DNA from 3 places in the Shewanella halifaxensis HAW-EB4 genome. Region 3 is predicted to be linked to each of the others. Evidence: predicted binding sites of a transcription regulator. Region 3 holds the regulator's gene; each other region holds the start of a gene.
What was found. The regulator MetJ, encoded in region 3, represses methionine synthesis genes. The targets are predictions, from matches to a motif close to TAGACGTCTAGACGTCTA.

Region 1 (4,279 bases), 1.8 Mb from region 3:
TCGCGAGTCGCCTCGATAAAGTCGACCGCATAGTTGTCATGCTCATCGATACCAGTGGCGATAGCGAAAATATTCGGGTCAAAAATAATGTCTTCAGGTGGGAAGCCAACTTTATCGACCAAGACACGATAAGCGCGGGTACAGATCTCAATTTTACGCGCCTTGGTATCGGCTTGGCCGACTTCGTCGAAGGCCATGATGATAGCGGCTGCGCCATAACGCTTTACCAGTTTAGCCTGTTCGATAAACTTCTCTTCACCCTCTTTGAGCGAGATAGAGTTGACGATACCTTTACCTTGAATACACTTTAGTCCCGCTTCAATCACCTCCCATTTAGAGGAGTCGATCATAATCGGCACGCGAGATATATCAGGCTCGGAGGCGATGAGATTGAGGAATTTTTGCATCACCTCAACGCCATCAAGCATGCCCTCATCCATGTTGATATCGATGATCTGCGCGCCGCTCTCCACCTGTTCGCGGGCAACCGATAGCGCCTCTTCATATTCGCCAGTCTTGATAAGACGCAAAAATTTAGCCGAACCGGTGACGTTAGTACGTTCACCCACGTTTAAAAATAGCGAGTTGTCATCTATGGTCAGTGGCTCAAGCCCGGACAGACGACAGGCCACGGGAATATCTGGGAGTTTACGGGCGTTATGTTTAATTACTGCATTGCGTATAACGCGGATATGATCCGGTGTGGTACCGCAGCAGCCACCGATAATGTTTAAAAAGCCTTCCTCTGCCCACTCTTCGATAACATCGGCCATCTGTTCTGGGCTCTCATCGTAGCCACCAAATTCATTTGGCAGGCCGGCGTTCGGGTGTGCTGAGACGAAGCATTCAGAAATTTTTGATAGCTCTTCCACGTAGGGGCGCAGCTCTTTTGGCCCAAGAGCACAGTTAAGGCCAATCGAAAGTGGCTTAACGTGACGCAGTGAGTTGTAAAAAGCTTCGGTGGTTTGTCCCGTTAGCGTGCGACCAGAGGCATCGGTAATGGTGCCTGAAATCATAATTGGTAGGCGGAAGCCTTGAGTGTCGTACACGGTTTCGATGGCAAACAACGCGGCTTTGGCGTTAAGGGTATCGAAAATGGTTTCCACCATGATGATGTCGCAGCCACCAGCAATCAGGGCATTGATAGATTCAATATAGGCTTCAACGAGCTCATCGAAACTGACATTACGATAGCCAGGGTCGTTGACATCTGGGCTGATAGAGCAGGTGCGGTTGGTCGGGCCTAAAACGCCTGCAACATAACATTGGCGCCCCGTTTCAGCTTCGACTTCATTGGCCGCTTCTCGGGCAAGGCGCGCACCTGCCAAGTTAATTTCGGCCGAGTGAGCTTGCATGTCGTAATCGGCCATGGCGATACGCGTAGCATTAAAGGTGTTGGTCTCGATGATGTCAGAGCCTGCTAATAGGTACTCTTTATGGATCTGTTTGATGGCACCCGCTTGTGTGAGCACCAACATGTCGTTGTTGCCCTTTACATCGCAATGCCACTCTTTGAACTGCTCACCGCGAAAATCGGCTTCATCAAATTTGCGATCTTGGATCATGGTGCCCATCGCACCATCGAGGATAAGGATCCCATCAAGAAGCTTTTGGGTAAGGACTGCTAAAACCTTGTCGGCAGTGTCTTGAGTATGTGCTACTGCGCTCAAGGCATGTGTTGGGGTACAGGTTGCCATAGATAATTCCTACCAGTTCGCAAAGTCATTTTTTATGTATGTAAATCATGTCCGCTATTTTCATTTAAGGCCTCTTCGTGATTGAGTGGCCATTTATTTTGTTTGGACATTTATACGTATAGACGTCCATAATACGTGAGAGGCGATAAAAAGTGCAAGTGCTAAAGCATGATACTTTTTCAGCATTAAAACCCAATGAATTTTAACTAAGTGTCTGATAAATAATGAAGGTGTGCGGGGATGATGCAAACCACTAAGGTGATTTTACTTCGACATGGTGAATGTGAGGGCGGCAATATTTTACGCGGTCAAGTCGATGTGGCCTTAACTGGGCAGGGTGAACAGCAGATGCGAAAGGCGTTTTCTGCGCTGAGTTTAGTATCGTTTCAGTCTGAAGCCGAGCCAGAATTAGCGGCACCGCAAGCGCCTGAAGTGGTGTTGAGTTCACCGCTTATTCGCTGCGCTACAATGGCAGGGAGGTTTGCACTGTTAAACCAGTTACCTTACTCAGTCGAAGCTGGGTTTAGAGAGCTGAATTTTGGCGACTGGGATGGACAAACATTTGATACTCTCTATCAGAACTATGCTCATGAACTTGATAACTATTGGGCTAATCCTTGGTTATTACCACCGCCCAATGGCGAGTCGATGCAGGCGTTTGAGTCTCGTATCGATACGGCTTGGCAGACGATGCTTAAGCAGCATCAAGGTAAGCGCGTACTGCTGGTAACTCACGGCGGCGTGATCCGTCATTTGATGGCCAAAGCGTTAGGTGTCAATCAAGCAGCGGGTTTTTATACTTCGCTTAAATTGTCCTATGCCGCCACGGTAGAGATTGATGTTTTGCATGATGGCGAGCAGCAGTACATGACCCTTAATTGGCGGTAAAGAAGGAGCTAGGGTTAAGAGAAGATTCTAGGTTTCAAAGAAGGTACTAGCTCATAGGAAAAGCAGGTCCTAGGAAAAGCAAAAACGGAAAAGCTGAAACGAACGGCCTGTGGCCTAGGGAACGTGACTGCGTCACTCACAGAACGCTGCGCTTACGGGAAAGATTAGAGGATATCGTTTCTTGTAGGTCGGGCTTTAGCCCGTCAGAAAAGCAGAGCGACCTGCGGCCTTTTGAGCGTGACAGCGTCACTGACGGAAAAGATTAGACAATATCGTGTCCCTGAAGCTGATTTTCCTCGCTCCGAATTGAAGCGTGTACCAGTAATGTAGCTAGATAAGAAAAAGCTCAGCACGCAAGTGCACAAAGGCGTGTTAAACTGCGGCGTTATCTTATTTGACGTTGCACTAATGCGCTAAAGTTAGCGTTAAATAAGAATGAAAGTTAGGTGCTTAACGGCATAAAGGGAACCGGAAGCTGACTGCAAGCAGTGGCTTAGTCCGGACTGTACCCGCAACTGTAGGGAAGCTTAGCCGTAGCGCTGCTTCTAAGTCAGATACCTGCCTAACTGATGTTGTTCAGTACGTATCAATAAGTACGTGTTGATAATTAGAAGTGTATCCATATACACATAAACTCGTGCGGGCGACTCGAGGGAGACAAGAAAGTGAAACTAAAGACAGGGCTTAGAGGCTGGGTCGAATGCCTCTCATGACAAAATGGGCTAGCATAAACAATCCTAGTACCCAAACCGATTTGGACGCAAAAACAGTGCTGTCGGTGAAAGACTTGAGCTGGCAGCTAGGTGGTAAAGCGATTTTATCGGGCATTGAATTTAGTCTAGCTGAAGGCAAGATGCTGGGGATTATTGGCCCTAACGGCGCGGGCAAGTCGAGCCTGCTGCGCTGCTTATACCGCTTTATTAAGCCTACAACAGGCTGCATTCATCTCTTTGGCGACGAAATTAACACCTTGTCGGCTAAGGCGTTTGCACAGCAAATTGCCGTGGTGCTGCAAGATACTCCGCATCATTTCGAGATGACCACTGCGCAGCTTATAGCCCTTGGGTTAACGCCTCACAAAAGTGCATTTGATTTTACCGGTCGCGCCGACCGCGCAGTGATAGCGCAGGCGCTTGAAAAAGTTGGCCTACAAGATAAAGCCAATCAAGCCTACGAGAGCCTATCTGGCGGCGAGAAGCAGCGAGCCTTGATTGCTCGTGCTGTAGTACAACGGCCTAAGTTACTTATTCTCGATGAGCCGACAAATCACTTAGATATTCGTTATCAGATCCAAACCTTAGAGTTACTGCGCAGCCTCAATATCACAGTCATCACCTCTATTCATGATCTTAACCTTGCCAGCGCGCTGTGTGATGAACTATTGCTGCTTGATAACGGTCGAGCCATAGCCTGCGGCTCACCTAAAGCGGTACTCACCGAGCAGCGGATCGCCGAGGTGTTCGATGTGTGCTGTCAAATTAGGCCGCACCCTCAGCATGGGAATCCACTTATCAGTTATTTCTATGGTTACGAGGCTGTCTCGGCAAACGGCGTTCATACAACCGCTGATATAAAGGCGGGTGTTCAAGTGAAAGCTGAAGCTCTGGCTCAAATGAAAGTTGGAGACCCTGATGAGTAAGGCCACAATCGCTAGCAACCCGCTAGCAATGACTTGTCGTCGCCGAACTGAGCAT
Region 2 (4,279 bases), 300 kb from region 3:
ATGCCGAATTCACGTACACCGTAATAGATGTAGTTACCAGCAGGATCGTCTTGAATACCTTTAGAACCAGACCAAAGCGTTAGGTTAGAACCGGCTAGATCTGCAGAGCCACCTAGCATTTCTGGTAGGATAGCACCAAATGCACCAATCGCATTTTGTGATGCTTTACGGCTAGCAATACCTTCTGCTTTATCTTGGCACTCTTGAACGAAAGCTTGTGCTTTCTCTTCAAACTCAGCAGGTAGTTCGCCAGTGATAACACGGCGCTTGTATTCAGCAGCTAGTTCTGGGAATGCTACTTCATAAGCTGCGAACTTATCGTTCCAGCTTGACTCACGCGCTGCGCCAGTTTCTTTAGCATCCCAACCCGCGTAAACATTTTCAGGGATTTCAAATGCAGCGTGGTTCCAGCCAAGGAATTCACGTGCAGCAGCAATCTCAGCATCACCTAGTGGTGCACCGTGACAGTCGTGGCTACCAGACTTGTTTGGCGAACCAAAACCGATCGTGGTTTTACAGCAGATCATTGTAGGCTTATCTGTAACAGACTTAGCTGCTTCGATTGCCGCACGAATAGCGTCGCTGTCGTGACCATCTACGTTAGCGATAACATGCCAGCCGTAAGATTCAAAACGCTTAGGCGTATCGTCAGTGAACCAACCTTCAACGTGACCGTCGATAGAGATACCGTTGTCATCCCAGAACGCAACTAGCTTACCCAGACCTAGGGTACCCGCTAGAGAACAGGCTTCGTGAGAGATACCTTCCATCAAACAGCCATCGCCTAGGAAGCAGTATGTGAAGTGATCAACAATATCGTGACCTGGCTTGTTAAACTGTGCAGCCAATGTCTTTTCAGCAATCGCCATACCAACAGCGTTACTGATACCAGCACCTAACGGACCTGTTGTCGTTTCAACACCTGGTGTGTAACCGTATTCTGGGTGACCAGGTGTTTTAGAGTGAAGCTGGCGGAAGTTTTTTAACTCTTCGATAGGTAATGCGTAACCTGTTAGGTGCAGCAAAGAGTAGATAAGCATAGAGCCGTGGCCGTTAGAAAGGATAAAGCGGTCACGATCAACCCAGTCAGGGTTGTTTGGGTTGTGCTTTAGGAAATCGTTCCAGAGCACTTCAGCAATATCAGCCATCCCCATAGGTGCACCTGGGTGACCTGAATTGGCTTTTTGAACAGCATCCATGGTCAATGCGCGGATTGCGTTTGCGAGTTCTTTACGAGATGACATGCTCTCTCCTGCTTCGTTTTGAGGTATTGAGGCTTAGATAAAGAAAAGGGCCACAAGTTTGTATTTGCTTTTCCCTTCCCTACAGCAAATTTTGGAGCCATATTTTCGCCTACTAGGCAGTAGGACGCAAATTTAATTCACCTTGAATGAAAAATATTAGCGCTTTTAACGCAGTTGAATAAAGGTTAAGCAACTTAAGCTCATCAAATAGTTGCTTTTATCGCCTAAAGTCTATTTTTTTATCTCGTAGCGGCAATTACCTAGCGTTTAAATGGTAAATTTTGATCATTCCCTAGTGAAAACAGCATTATTTAAAACCTGATAATAACCTTATTTTACAAATAGCTAATCTAAACCATAACACTCATTACCCATGCATCTACTCAATAAATAGCGCGCGTGACTGCACAAAATTTAGTGAAAGGGGTGTCATCGGCTCAGATTTACACTAGAATAGCCGTCTAGATGTAGATACTTCTACACATTCAAATTGTTCAACGACGAGATTTTCCATCATGGCAAAGCACTTGTTCACCTCTGAGTCGGTCTCAGAAGGTCATCCAGATAAAATCGCCGATCAGATTTCTGATGCGGTATTAGACGCAATTTTGGAGCAAGATCCAAAAGCTCGAGTAGCATGCGAAACCTATGTTAAAACTGGCATGGTTATGGTTGGCGGCGAAGTTACCACTTCTGCTTGGGTTGATATCGAAGAGATCACCCGTAAGACTGTACGTGACATCGGCTACACTCACTCAGATATGGGTTTTGATGCTGACTCTTGTGCGATACTAAATGTTATCGGTAAGCAGTCTCCAGACATCAACCAAGGTGTTGATCGTGCTGACCCTAAAGAGCAAGGCGCTGGTGACCAAGGTCTAATGTTTGGTTATGCCAACAATGAAACCGACTCGCTAATGCCTGCGCCTATCACTTATTCGCACATGCTAGTTAAGCGTCAGTCTGAAGTTCGTAAAGACAAGACACTTCCTTGGTTACGTCCAGATGCGAAGAGTCAGGTGACTTTTGCTTATAACCCAGATGGCAGCATTGCGGGTATCGACGCAGTGGTACTTTCAACTCAGCATTGTGACAGCGTAAGCCAGTCAGATCTGATTGAAGGTGTAATGGAAACCATCATCAAGCCAGTATTACCGGCTAAGTGGTTATCTAAAGACACTAAATACTTCATCAACCCAACTGGCCGTTTTGTTATCGGTGGCCCAGTAGGCGATTGTGGTCTAACGGGTCGTAAGATTATCGTTGACACATACGGCGGTATGGCACGTCACGGTGGTGGTGCTTTCTCTGGTAAAGACCCATCAAAAGTTGACCGTAGTGCAGCATACGCAGCACGTTACGTTGCTAAGAACATCGTTGCAGCCGGTCTAGCTGACCGTTGTGAGATCCAAGTGTCTTACGCAATTGGTGTGGCAGAGCCAACGTCAATCAGCATCGAAACATTTGGCACGGCTAAAGTTGGCGAAGAGCTATTGATTGACCTAGTACGTCGTCACTTCGACCTACGTCCATACGGTCTAACAGAGATGTTAAACCTAGCTCGCCCAATCTACCAAGCGACTGCAGCATACGGTCACTTCGGTCGTGAAGAGTTCCCATGGGAAGCGACAGACAAAGTTGAAGTGCTACGCGCTGACGCTGGTATTTAATCTTCATTGATTAACTCAGCGCTGTTTATTCAGCGCTAATAAAAAAACCGCCCAAGGGCGGTTTTTTTGTGTCTGGAACACTTATGACGATTTACCATGGATGGGGCTTTAAATTCTTCGCCAAAGTGCCCTGCTGATCATCCTGACTTTGGTCGGCAAATTCATTCGCTTTAGATTGGTTGAGATGATCCCTTTGGTAAAGCGGGTCTTCTTGCTGTAATCGATATTGACATCCAGCACCACAGGTATTCCTTGCTCGCTTAAGAGTACGGCCTTGGATATCTGTTCAGCCACCTCGTCATTGTTCTGTAGCCGAATGTAGCGACAACCAGTCGCCTCGACTAACGCCTTAAATTTAAACTCGGGAAGGACAGTACAGGTTGCGGCATTGTAAGGCACTTTTTGCGCCTGCGAGATCTGAGCAAGCTCACCATCGTTAAAGATGGTAAAGATAGCGCCAATACCAAGAGAGGAGGCACTAAACAGCTCGGATTGAGTCATCATAAATGCTCCGTCACCGATGATGCCAACCACCTGTTTCTCAGGGTTGGCAAGCTTAGCACCGATAACCGCCGGGATCGCATAGCCCATGCAGTTAAAATCTGTAGGGCTAAAAAAGTGTTTCGCCCGATAACAGGGCATCAGCTCCGCGGTTAAAAAGGTATGATTTCCGTCATCGGCGATCACTAAGGCATCGTCATCGAGTGACCGCCTAAGATGTTGAAAGAAAACGGCAGGATTAACTCTGTCACCACTGTCGTGAGCTAGCCACTCATCAATATAACTCTGCTTATCGCGCTTGATGGCCTGTTTAATGGCTTTGGCATCTTTATCTCTGATCTTTGTTTGTTGGAGCATCTGCAATAGCGCGGCTAAAACAGCGCCAGCATCTCCCTCTATGGCGACTTTAGCAGGGTAATTGGCATTAAACACGTTCGGGTTAATATCGATGTGGATTAGGTTTTCCGGCACGATCACCCCAAAGCTTCCTGTTGCTATCTCAGCAAAACGGGTGCCGATGGCAAGCAGACAATCACACTCTTTAAAGGCATTGGTCGCAGCGGGCACTGCCGCGGGGCCAAATCCCATTCCGGTATGAAGCGGATGCTTTGCTGAGAAGGCACTGAGCCCCTGCAGTGTTGTCGCAACAGGAGAGTGAAGTAAATCGGCGATCTGTTCGGTGCAATCACTCGCCTCGACGCCGCCCCAGCCCACAAATATGGCGGGGCTTTTAGCATTCGCTAATAACGCTACCGCTTGTGCTAATTGAGCATCGATTGCATGAGCCAATGACTTTATCGGCGCTTTATACATAGGTAAGTCTGAGATCTCGCCCCTGTCGAGCTGAAGATTCACCGGGATCTC
Region 3 (4,279 bases):
TTTACTGCAGTGCAGAGCTCAACGCGGGCACTCTGGTACATCTGTTTGATGATTGGGCTATCTCAGATACGCCGCTTTATCTGCTCTATAACCGAGATCAATTTCAGCCAGCTAGGTTGAGGCAGTTTATCGAATTTACCATTCAAAACTTTATGAAATATGTCGAGTTACCAAATGCCTAAATAAGCTTAGGTAGCTGACCTCTTGAGGCTTGAGTCACTCGGGTCATCCATCTTTCGACCTAATTGCTATTAGAATGTAGATTTAAAGTTAAGTTTAACCTCCTGTTTATCTGATTTTGTCTTAGAATACTTTAAGAACAAAATAACCTTTTTTCGATTTGAGCCGTATTGCAGCTTAGAACGTTAAGGACATAAAAAGGGTGGAATGGATGAAACTACATAAAATTGCATTGGCTTGCGCCTTATTCCCCTGCTTTTTTGCACAGGCGGGGCAGGAGTATTATGAGGCGCGCAGCGATGCTATGGGCGGCGCAGGGGTTGCCGCTTCCAACAAAGAGGGCGCCGCCTTCGTTAACCCGGCCCTGCTTGCGATTAATGCGCATAAAGACAACTCTGCTGTACTGTTGATGCCTGTGCTAGGGATAGATGTGGCTGACAGCGATGACATGATAGATAAGTTCGACTCGCTGATTAATTCTTACGATGCTCTTGCTGCTGCAATTGATGCTGAGAACCGTGACGATATTACGAAGTTTCGTGATGATCTGGTTGGCGATCTTGAGTCTCTAAAAGGGACTTCAGCCTATGCCAGTGCAGGGCTAGGTTTCAGTGTTGCCATTCCGCACCAGAGAATGCCGATGGCTATCTTCTATAAGAGCTATGTTAACGCAGTTGGTGTGGCCGACATAGCCCAGTCAGATATCGATACGCTTAATCATTTGGATCCTGAAAATCCACCCGAAGTCTCTGATCTGAACTCACAAGGCCAAGTGGTTGGCGGTGCGATATCAGATCTTGGCGTCGCCTTAAGCTTCCCTCTCTCTATCGTGAATATGCCTATCTCTGTTGGAATATCACCTAAGTTTCAGCGAATTGATACCTACAATTATATCGCCAATGCAAACAACTTCGATGCCAGTGACTTTGATGACGTTATGTATCGCAATGATGAGACCAATTTTAATTTAGATGTCGGGGTGGCTATGCAGCCATTTGATGGCTTAACTCTGGGTCTATCAGGACGAAATCTGATCAGCCAAGATGTGGATACCATAGAGGTGGAAGGGCAGAAGTTTACTTACCGTGTTGAACCTCTCGTAACAGCAGGCGTAGCTTATGATTGGGAAATTTTATCGGTAACGACTGATATTGATCTGATTGAGAATAAGAAATTTAAAGAGCTGGATGGTACTCAATACTGGCGTCTAGGCGGGGAAGTGAGAGCCTTCAACTGGATGGCGTTACGCCTCGGTTATCGCCATGATATGAAAGACTCTACCGCCAACCTCTACTCTTTGGGCACAGGCTTTGCGTTCGGTGATTCATTTTTCTTAGATTTTACTGGTATGTTCGGCGATGACAATGCGGTAGGAGGGGTGTTGCAAACCTCCTATCATTTCTAACCAAGCTAACCCATTAGCTCTATTGTTGATTTAACGGTTAGGATAACAGCGCTACAGCCACATAAAGCCAGAGTGAATGCTCTGGTTTTTTGTTTGTCGACGCGGCCAATCAAGCGGCCTGCAACGAGGTACCCCAAAACGACTGACGGCAGTAACATCAATGAGATGTAAAAGTGCTCTAGGGTTAGCAGGCCTGCAAGTGCCAGAATGATCAAAGCGATCATCGAACTAAAGATAAAGAAGGCCGACAGGGCGGCGCGAAATTGGCCTGCATCTTTACCTGAAAGTAAAATGGCCAGCGGTGGTCCACCAATCGCGGCGATATTACCGAAGACGCCAGATAATACCCCAGCGATGAATAGGCTGAAACGGTTCACAGGAATGCTTAACTTCATTAGGCTCAGGCCGACGGCTAAGGCGACAATTCCAGCAATCGCAAGACCTAAGATCGGCTGCGGTGCGATTAAAATGAGGGTTGCACCTAGTATTCCTCCGGGAATACGGCCCAATAACGCGTACTGTAGACCGTTGAACTCGAGCTGACCTCGCTCCCGAAACAGTGTCAGTAACGCTATCGAGAACCCCATCATGATGACTGGCGCCGGAACTAAACTGGGATCGACGATATAGAGCAGCGGGCTTGCAACGACGGCTAGGCCAAAACCGATTAGGCTTTGGGTCAGTGCGCCACAAAAGATAATGAGCGAAGCGAGTAATAGTGTAGTGGGATCGATCATTAGGTTATCCAGCCATCTGGGCTAAAGTTAAGCGAGGAGGGGATCTCTACGCTCGACTTGAAGGTTTAGGTATTTTAACTTGCTACGAGGTAGCGGATCTCATATTTAGGCCAAAAACAGATAAGGACTGCTAAGCAGTCCTTATCTGGAGATCATGTTTACTGATAATCGGTGAAGATTATTCAAGTTCATCCCACTCAATACCCATCTCATCCATCAAACGCTTAACCTCAGCAGGCATGCTGTCGGGTTTATCTTTGGTAAGATCTTGATCGTTTGGTAGTGGCTGGCCAGTGTAAGCATGCAAGAATGCTTCGCATAACAGCTCACTATTAGTGGCGTGACGCAAGTTATTTACTTGGCGGCGTGTACGCTCATCGGTAAGCACCTTAAGTACTTTCAAAGGAATGGACACAGTGATTTTTTTCACTTGTTCATTCTTTTTGCCGTGTTCAGCATAGGGGCTGATATAATCGCCATTCCACTCAGTCATTGACTCACCTGTTATTTCTAAATTCGGGGCAGATTTTAACCCTTTAAATTGTGCAGTCAAATTATTGCCTCTTATTTATGACAATTGCAAATAGATTTCTATATGCATGGACGTCTAAACGGCTAAAATGGTTGACGAGGCGTGAGTGCTTAGGTACATTTAGACGTCCAGACATCTCTTGGCTGAAAATTAACAGGAAAAGGAGTAGTACATGACTGAGCGTAAACCAGCCACTGCGGCGGTACGTCAAGGAATTGAGTCCGATAGTCAGCATGGTGCCGTTGTTCCGCCGATTTATCTATCTACTAACTACTCTTTTGATGGCCATAACAATCCAAGAGACTTCGACTATAGCCGCTCAGGCAATCCAACCCGATCTATTCTAGGCGATGCCATCGCCGAGCTGGAAAAAGGCGCAACTGGTGTTGTGACCTGTACCGGAATGGCTGCGATTACTTTAGCGACAAGCTTGCTAGGACCCGATGACTTACTCGTTGTTCCCCATGATTGTTATGGCGGCAGCTATCGTCTATTCACCAATTTAGCTAAAAAGGGCCAGTTTAAGTTATTAGTGGTGGATCAAACCGACTCACAAGCGCTCAATCAGGCGATCGCCAAGAAACCTAAGATGGTCTGGTTAGAAACTCCATCGAACCCGCTGCTGCGTGTGGTAGACATTGAGGCTATCAGCTCAGCCAGTCATGAGGTTGGCGCATTGGTGGTTGTCGACAACACTTTTCTATCGCCAATTTTACAGCAGCCACTGCTTCTTGGTGCAGATATTGTGATCCATTCAACCACTAAATATATCAATGGTCATAGTGATGTGGTGGGCGGCGCGGTTGTGGCAAAAGATCCGGAGTTGGGTGAACTGCTGCACTGGTGGTCAAATACGCTAGGGCTAACGGGCTCAGCATTTGATAGTTATCTCACTTTGCGCGGAATTCGTACACTTGCAGTGAGAATTCGTGAACATCAGGCGAATGCACAGCGAATTCTTGATACCCTTGTTAACCATCAGGCCGTGTCCAAGATATACTACCCGGGACTTAAAGAGCATCCGGGTCATGAAATTGCGACTAAACAGCAAAAGGGCTATGGGGCCATGCTGAGTTTTGAGCTCAAGGGTAGCGAAGAACAGTTGGTCGCATTCTTAAAAAATCTTAACTTTTTTTCAGTTGCAGAAAGTCTTGGTGGCGTAGAAAGCTTAGTCGCCGTACCTGCAACTATGACGCATAGGGCGATGGAGCCAGAGGCACGCGCTGAAGCTGGGGTTAAGGATACGCTTATCCGTCTTTCTGTTGGTATCGAAGATGCTGATGATCTTGTTGCCGATATTGAAGCTGCGCTTAATGCCGCAGCCGCTTGTTAATTAAAGGGGTATACGATGGCACGCTGTCACTTACATAAATTTGGTGGCTCAAGTCTTGCGGATGCTGACTGTTACCGTCGCGTTGCTCATAT

Region 1: a site for MetJ is predicted at 1,809-1,826, ahead of metH (methionine synthase). Genes of this name have one in related genera too.
Region 2: a site for MetJ is predicted at 1,699-1,716, ahead of metK (methionine adenosyltransferase). Genes of this name have one in related genera too.

What each region holds. Positions count from the first base shown of each region.
Region 1 is NC_010334.1:4,213,872-4,218,150, reverse strand. It holds gene metH (methionine synthase) at 1-1,697, opposite strand, end outside; gene SHAL_RS17920 (histidine phosphatase family protein) at 1,938-2,585, shown strand; cobalamin riboswitch at 3,013-3,165, shown strand; gene SHAL_RS17915 (ABC transporter ATP-binding protein) at 3,295-4,224, shown strand; gene SHAL_RS17910 (FecCD family ABC transporter permease) at 4,217-4,279, shown strand, end outside.
Region 2 is NC_010334.1:1,046,091-1,050,369, reverse strand. It holds gene tkt (transketolase) at 1-1,244, opposite strand, end outside; gene metK (methionine adenosyltransferase) at 1,760-2,914, shown strand; gene SHAL_RS04305 (thiamine pyrophosphate-binding protein) at 3,023-4,279, opposite strand, start outside.
Region 3 is NC_010334.1:746,921-751,199, forward strand. It holds gene SHAL_RS03170 (LysR family transcriptional regulator) at 1-182, shown strand, start outside; gene SHAL_RS03175 (conjugal transfer protein TraF) at 392-1,585, shown strand; gene SHAL_RS03180 (sulfite exporter TauE/SafE family protein) at 1,591-2,322, opposite strand; gene metJ (met regulon transcriptional regulator MetJ) at 2,501-2,815, opposite strand; gene metB (cystathionine gamma-synthase) at 3,027-4,187, shown strand; gene SHAL_RS03195 (bifunctional aspartate kinase/homoserine dehydrogenase II) at 4,203-4,279, shown strand, end outside.